Linked DNA regions of Spirulina major PCC 6313. Each later gene encodes a partner of the first gene's protein in a complex. Links are inferred from orthologs where the notes say so. Each region holds a gene or a part of one and is shown on either strand. Other genes may lie near its edges.

What was found.
Region 2: the proteins of mfd (region 1) and uvrA are in contact, whole or in part, in a crystal structure (PDB 4DFC), measured with the Escherichia coli proteins. The link is inferred for Spirulina major PCC 6313 from one-to-one orthologs.

The regions. Positions count from the first base shown.
Region 1 is NZ_KV878783.1:3,511,047-3,515,369, forward strand. The notes cover bases 195-4,200. They hold mfd (transcription-repair coupling factor), read left to right. Parts: upstream 195-517; coding sequence 518-4,000; downstream 4,001-4,200. Other genes in these bases: SPI6313_RS15480 (hypothetical protein), read right to left, coding at 4,133-4,200. Outside these bases: SPI6313_RS15470 (methyl-accepting chemotaxis protein), read right to left, coding at 1-74; more of SPI6313_RS15480, read right to left, coding at 4,201-4,323. UniProt on the Escherichia coli protein: Couples transcription and DNA repair by recognizing RNA polymerase (RNAP) stalled at DNA lesions. Mediates ATP-dependent release of RNAP and its truncated transcript from the DNA, and recruitment of nucleotide excision repair machinery to the damaged site.
Region 2 is NZ_KV878783.1:4,069,167-4,072,838, forward strand. What follows is about bases 57-3,411. They hold uvrA (excinuclease ABC subunit UvrA), read left to right. Parts: upstream 57-367; coding sequence 368-3,211; downstream 3,212-3,411. Other genes in these bases: SPI6313_RS18015 (pyridoxal-phosphate-dependent aminotransferase family protein), read right to left, coding at 3,391-3,411. Outside these bases: more of SPI6313_RS18015, read right to left, coding at 3,412-3,672. UniProt on the Escherichia coli protein: The UvrABC repair system catalyzes the recognition and processing of DNA lesions. UvrA is an ATPase and a DNA-binding protein. A damage recognition complex composed of 2 UvrA and 2 UvrB subunits scans DNA for abnormalities.

The DNA.
Region 1 (4,323 bases):
GCACCAAACAAAGCGAATATGGGTAGAGCATAGCCCACTAAGATCTTTTGTCGAAAGTTCAAAGATTTCAACATACTAATGATTGTACTCCGTGCATAGAGAGCAAATTTTTTTTAAGAACTACAGGTTGTGCAATTGACATAATCATGACATTAAAATCGAAAAAAATGTTCTGATTGCAGTGATCAGGATTCAGGCGATAATCTGATGGCTAAAACCGTGATGTGTTGAAGGAGATCACGTTATGGTTGACTGAAAAATAGGGTGCTCAATGCTGTGTGAGAAAAGAGACATCCAAACGTTGTGATTCTCCAGACTCGTGAGCGTTAAGGTCTCATGAATCAGAATCGTAGACTTGAGATCTGGATCACTGAAATTTTGAATCACAGAAAATTTTGCATCCTAGGTAGACTACAGTCTTCATTTTCCGCATGAATGAATCCGGATTTGTTGAGCACGCTCTCCTTACAGGATTCAGCGTATGATGGGGAAACTGGCTCTACTTTCTCCTCATCCCATGGCGCTTTCTTCTGTTGTGCGGGCGATCGCTCGCTCCCCACTGACCCAGGATTTTGTACAAAAATTGCAAAATCAGCAGACCCCCTTGCATCTCAATGGAGCGTCTCGTTTACCGAAAGGGTTGGTCAGTAGTGCGATCGCGCAAACGACGCAACGTAACTTACTCATTGTCTGTCCCACCCTCGAAGAAGCCGGACGCTGGGCGGCACAGTTGGAGGTGATGGGGTGGAAAGCGATCCGGTTTTATCCCACCTCCGAAGCCTCGCCCTATGAGTCCCTTGATCCGGAGTCGGAGATGGTCTGGGGGCAGTTGGTGGTGCTCAGTGAGCAGGTGTATCCAGAGGATGCAGCGGAATCCTGGGTGATTGTGACCACAGAGCGGGCGTTACAGCCTCATCTTCCCCCGCCGGAGTTGTTAAAGTCCCATCTGTGTAATGTGCAGACGGGGATGACGATGACGGCGAAGGCGTTGGATCATCAGTTGACGCAATTGGGATATCAGCGGGTGGCGTTGGTGGAAAGTGAGGGGCAATGGAGTCGGCGCGGGGATTTGGTGGATGTGTTCCCGGTTTCGACGGAATTGCCGGTGCGCTTGGAATGGTACGGGGATGAGTTGGAGCGGATTCGGGAGTTTGACCCGGCGACGCAGCGATCGCTCGATAGCATCCCCCGCCTCACCCTCACGCCCACAAGTTTTACGCCCCTCCTGGCGGAAACCCTCCAGGATCATCCCGATCTGCCGGTGGAGGAGCAAGAGGCGATCGCAAATGGCGACTATCCCCTCGGTTTGCGCCGCTACCTCGGCCTCGCTTACCCAGAACCCGCCAATCTCCTCGACTATTTACCCCCGGAAACCTTGGTGGTGGTGGATGAACCCGATACCTGCGCGGCCCACTGTGCCCGCTGGGTGGAGTATGTGACGGTGCAATGGCACGCCCACCCGCCCCAAGTGCCGCCCCTCCATCGAGATTTCGCCACGATTAGCACGGCGCTCCACTCTCGATTTTCAGCGATCTATCTCTCCGAGTTAGTGGTTGATGGGGTAGGGGTGAATCTGGCCAGCCGTGCTTTACCCACGACACCGCACCAGTTCGGGAGCTTGGCGGAATTGCTCCGGGGTCAGCGGGATGCGCCTGGGGGATTAAGTCTGAAGCAATATAATCAATGGTTGGTGTCGGCTCAACCCTCGCGGGCGGTGTCCTTGCTGCAAGAGCATGATTGTGTGGCGCAGTTTATTCCTAATCCCCACGACTATCCAGCGATTGAGCGTTTGCAGACGCAACGGAGTGCGATCGCCCTCAAATATTCCGGCCTGGCGGAACTCGAAGGGTTCATTTTACCCACCTATCGCCTCGTGGTGGTCACCGACCGGGAATTCTTCGGCCAGCACAGCCTCACCAGTCCCACCTACATTCGCAAACGGCGGCGGGCGGTCTCGAAACAAGTAGACCTCAATAAGCTCTCGCCGGGGGATTATGTCGTTCACCGCAGCCACGGGATCGGCAAGTTTTTACAACTCGAAACCATCGAAGGGCGCGACTATTTAGCCCTCAAATATGACGATGGGACGTTGCGTGTTCCGGCGGATTCGGTGGATAGTTTGTCGCGGTTTCAGCATTCGGGGAAACGTCCCCCAGAACTGAACAAAATGGCCGGGAAAACCTGGGAACGCACTAAGGCCCGCGTCCGCAAGGCGATTAAAAAAGTGGCGGTAGATTTGCTCGAACTCTACGCCAAACGCGCCAAACAAACGGGGTTTGCTTATCCTCCCGATGAACCGTGGCAAGGGGAGCTTGAGGATTCGTTTCCCTACCAACCCACCCCGGATCAACTGAAGGCAACCCAGGATGTGAAGCGAGATTTGGAGAGCGATCGCCCCATGGATCGCCTCGTTTGTGGGGATGTGGGGTTTGGCAAAACTGAAGTAGCGGTGCGGGCGATTTTTAAAGCGATCGTCTCCGGTCATAAACAAGTCGCCTTTTTAGCCCCGACAACGATTCTCACTCAACAGCATTACCACACCCTCAAAGAACGTTTCGCCCCCTACCCGATCCAAATTGGCTTGTTAAATCGGTTCCGCACCGCTTCGGAAAAACGAGAACTGCTCCAGCGATTAAAAAGTGGTGAATTGGATGTGTTGATCGGGACGCAGCAAATTTTAGGATCAAGTGTGCAATTTCACGATCTCGGCCTGTTGGTCATTGACGAAGAACAGCGATTTGGGGTGAATCAAAAAGAAAAAATCAAAGCCTTAAAAACTCAGGTTGATGTGTTAACACTCACCGCAACACCGATTCCGCGCACCCTTTATATGTCTCTATCGGGAATTCGGGAAATGAGTTTGATCACTACGCCACCCCCGTCGCGCCGCCCGATTCAAACCCATCTTTCACCCTATAATCCCGACGTAGTGCGCACGGCGATCCGGAATGAATTGGATCGCGGCGGCCAGACCTTTTATGTGGTGCCGAGGGTGGAGGGAATTGAAAGCTTGGCGGCGCAGTTGGTGGAAATGTTGCCCAGTGCGCGAGTGGCGATCGCCCACGGTCAAATGAACGAAAGTGACCTCGAATCCACCATGCTCGCCTTTAACAATGGTGAAGCGGATATCCTCGTTTGCACCACGATTGTCGAATCGGGGCTTGATATTCCCCGCGTCAACACAATCATTATTGAAGATGCCCAACGCTTTGGCCTGTCGCAACTCTATCAATTGCGCGGTCGGGTGGGGCGATCGGGGATTCAAGCCCACGCCTGGCTCCTTTATTCCGCCAATCAAACCCTCTCCGACACCGCCCGCAAACGCTTACGCGCCATTCAAGAATTTACCCAACTCGGTTCTGGCTATCAACTCGCGACGCGGGATATGGAAATTCGCGGCGTGGGCAATATTTTAGGTGCGGAGCAGTCCGGGCAGATGGCCGCACTGGGGTTTGATCTCTATATGTCAATGCTGCAAGAAGCCTTACAAGAAATTCGCGGCCAAGAAATTCCCAAGGTGGAAGATACCCAAATTGACCTCAAACTCACCGCCTTTATTCCCGCCGACTACATTCCCGACCTTGAGCAAAAAATGGCGGCCTATCGGGCCGTTTCGTCGGCAAACTCGCAGCGGGAACTAGCCCAAATTGAAGAAGCCTGGTACGATCGCTACGGCCCCATCCCGAAACCCGCCCTCCAACTCATCCAAGTGGTACGCCTCAAACAAATCGCCAAATCCCTTGGGTTCTCCCGAATTAAGCCCGATGGCCCCCAACATATCGTCCTGGAAACCCCCATGGAAGAACCCGCCTGGCGTTTATTGGATGAACATTTACCGAAACACTTGCGATCGCGCTTCGTCTACAGCCCGAAAAAAGTCACCGTCCGCGGCCTAGGTGTCCTCAAACCCGATCAACAACTCAGCAACCTCATTGAATGGCTCAGTAAAATTCAAGGGGGATTACCCAGTCCCGACGCGATCGGGAGTAGTCGTTCCTGAATGGGGAAGTGCGATCGTTCATAACAGAATAAGTATCACCCAGCAAAAAAGGGAACTCTTCAAGAGTTCCCTTTCGCTTAGGCTTTGAATCATGAGAGAACTGATGCTAGTTCTCTCACTTAAAATCAGACCTTATTCGGCAACCGGAGCATCATCCACCAAGCTTGCCTCGGTATCATCAGCGGCAGGCTCTTCAGCAACCGGCTCTTCAGCAGCAGGTTCTTCAGCAGGAGTGCTGAGGGACTCGATTTCAGAGTTGATCGCATCAACTTCTTCATCAGAGAGGCTTTCTAAACCCGTGATAGCAGCAGGCAGTTCACCGT
Region 2 (3,672 bases), 560 kb from region 1 along the record:
AACATCAGATAGTATGATTTTGTGGAACGTTAATTATCCATCAAATGATTTTAGCAAGCTTCTCTCCTTTTTCTCTGATTTGAAGATCGCACTGGATTCAATGAGGCGATCTTCAAAAGAGGAAAAAATTGCAATTGCCCCCACAAAAACTCGATTGATTGCGTGTGTTCACCTCCCCTTACAGCGAACAGGCTTGATAATCCGAATTAATTCTGACCACCCAAAAAGGAAACCGGGAGCCGGGCAGCGATCGCCGCTCCAGACTCGGACGCTCTGAACAAAGCGATCGCAAGGGGCTAAAATTGTTAAGGACTGTTAACCCCTTGCCCCTATGTCAGAGCCATTGAACCTATCCGACTCGCTGCCGATGCCTGCTGATCCCGCAGGAACCGCCCGGAATGTGATTCGGATTCGTGGCGCACGGCAGCATAATTTGAAAAATATTGACCTAGATTTACCCCGCGATCGCCTCATTGTCTTTACGGGGGTATCGGGTTCGGGTAAATCGTCCCTCGCCTTTGACACGATTTTTGCCGAGGGGCAGCGGCGGTACGTGGAATCCCTCAGCGCCTATGCGCGGCAGTTTTTGGGGCAGTTGGATAAACCCGATGTGGATGCGATCGAGGGGTTGAGTCCGGCCATTTCCATCGATCAAAAATCCACCTCCCACAATCCGCGCTCCACGGTGGGCACGGTGACGGAAATTTACGACTATCTCCGGCTGCTGTTCGGGCGGGCGGGGTTGCCCCACTGTCCCCACTGCGATCGCAGCATTGCCCCCCAGACCATTGATGAAATGTGCGACCTCGTACTAGCCCTGCCCGATCGCACTCGCTTTCAAGTCTTAGCCCCCGTGGTGAAAGGGAAAAAAGGAACCCATAAAAAACTCCTCTCCAGCTTAGCCAGTGAAGGATTTGTGCGGGTGCGAATTAATGGTGAAATTCGAGAACTCAGTGATGCGATCGAGTTAAAAAAGAATCACAGCCATTGCATCGAAATTGTGATTGATCGCCTGATCAAAAAAGAGGGTCTCCAGGAACGATTAGTAGACTCCCTCGCCACCGCCTTAAAACACGCTGAAGGCACAGCAATCATTGCCACCGATGACCAAGAATTGGTCTTCTCAGAAAATTTTGCTTGTCCGGAACATGGGGCGGTGATGGATGAACTTTCGCCGCGTTTATTTTCCTTTAATTCGCCCTACGGCGCTTGCCCCCACTGCCATGGGATCGGCAGCCTCCGCACCTTCACGCCGGAATTGATTATTCCTGACCCAAGCCAACCGCTGTATAGTGCGATCGCTCCCTGGTCTGACAAAGACAACGCCTACTATCTCTCACTGCTCCACAGCATCGGCCAAGCCTATGATTTTGAAATCCAAACCCCCTGGGATCGCCTCAGCGACGAACAACGCCACATCTTGCTTTACGGTGCAGACCAGCCGATCCAGATGGAATCCGACCCCTATCGCGGCAAAGGCTACTATCGTAATTTTGCGGGCATCCTGGCCATGCTCGAACGTGCCTATGCCGACACCAGTTCAGAAACCTATAAACAAAAACTTGAACAATATATCGTCTTTCAAACCTGCGAAATCTGTCACGGGCAACGCTTAAAACCGGAAAGCCTGGCCGTGCGTCTCGGTCAATACAACATCATTGAACTGACGAGCGTGCCGATCCGCGTTGCCCTCGATCGCATCCATCATCTTGATCTCACCCCACGCCAAGCGATGATCGGTACATTGGCGTTAAAAGAGATTCGCGATCGCCTTCAATTCCTCCTCGATGTGGGCTTAGATTATCTCACCCTCGATCGCGCCGCCATGACCCTCTCCGGCGGTGAAGCCCAACGCATCCGCCTCGCCACCCAAATCGGTTCCGGCCTCACTGGCGTGCTCTACGTCCTCGATGAACCCAGCATCGGCCTCCACCAACGGGATAACGATCGCCTCCTCAGCACCCTCCGCAAACTCCGCGACCTGGGCAACACATTGATCGTCGTCGAACATGACGAAGACACGATCCGCGCTGCGGATCACATTGTGGATATTGGCCCCAAGGCCGGGGTGCATGGCGGTGCGATCGTCTGTGCCGGGAGTTTTGACGATCTCCTCCAGACCGAAGCCTCCTTAACCGGGGCCTATCTCTCCGGACGGCGCACCATCGACACCCCCCCCGAACGCCGCAAAGGGAACGGTCGCACCCTCAAACTCAAAGACTGCCACCATAACAACTTGCGGCATCTCGATGTAGACATTCCCTTGGGTCAATTAGTCGCGGTGACCGGGGTATCGGGTTCGGGAAAATCTACCCTCGTCAATGAACTCCTCTACCCCGCCCTGCAACACCATTTCACTAAAAAGACCCCTTTCCCCACCCATCTGGGGAAAATTGACGGTCTCAACGCTGTGGATAAGGTGATCGTCATCGATCAATCCCCCATTGGCCGCACCCCCCGCTCCAACCCCGCCACCTATACCGGTATTTTCGACTCGATTCGCGCCCTCTTCGCCGAAACCATCGAAGCCAAAGCGCGGGGCTACAAACAGGGGCGATTCTCGTTCAATGTCAAGGGGGGACGCTGTGAAGCCTGTAGCGGCCAAGGGGTGAACGTGATCGAGATGAATTTTCTGCCCGATGTGTATGTGCAGTGCGAAATTTGCAAGGGGACACGCTATAACCGGGAGACGTTGCAGGTGAAATATAAGGGGTTTTCGATCGCCGATGTGTTGGGCATGACGGTGGAGGAAGCCTTACACACCTTTGAGAAAATCCCCAAGGCGGCCACCCGCTTACAAACCCTGATGGATGTGGGGTTGGGCTATGTGCGCTTAGGTCAACCTGCGCCGACGCTGTCCGGTGGGGAAGCGCAGCGGGTCAAACTCGCGTCGGAACTCTCGCGCCGCGCCACGGGTAAGACGCTCTATCTCATTGATGAACCGACGACGGGGCTATCGTTTTACGATGTGCATCACTTGCTCAATGTGTTGCAGCGGTTGGTGGATAAGGGCAATTCGGTGTTGGTGATTGAACACAATTTAGATGTGATTCGCTGTGCGGATTGGTTGATTGATCTGGGGCCGGAGGGGGGCGATCGCGGCGGCCAGATTGTGGCGATCGGCACACCGGAAACCGTAGCGGCTCATCCTGATTCCTACACGGGGAACTATTTGCGATCGGTGCTGGAATCGTCTCGTACTCAATCCTAATGCGATCCAGCCCCTCGCCCCCTGGGAGCGAATCCTGTAGGGGTTTGGAAGCAGCCTGAGCACCTTGCTTGAAAAAGGGGGACTTCTTTCAATTTTCTCGCTTCTAAAGGGGGCTTTTTCGAGGTTCCCCCCTTAAAAAGGGGAGTTAGGGGGGATCGAGCCAGGGGATTCACGAGGGGTTAGCCTTGGGCGAAAACAGCCGCGGCCGCGCCTACGCCCGCCCCTGGGGTAATCTCACAACCGAGATTCTGCAAGGTGGCTTCGAGGGCAGCGATCGCTGTGATAATGTCGCGATCGCAGACAAATCCCAAATGACCAATTCGGAACAGCTTCCCTTTCAGGTGATCCTGTCCCCCTGCCAGGGCAATATCAAATTTTTGATTCATGGTTTTGCGAATCGCCTCCGCATCCACTTGGGTGGGCATCACTGCCGTCACCGCCGGACTCGCGCAGTCATCCGC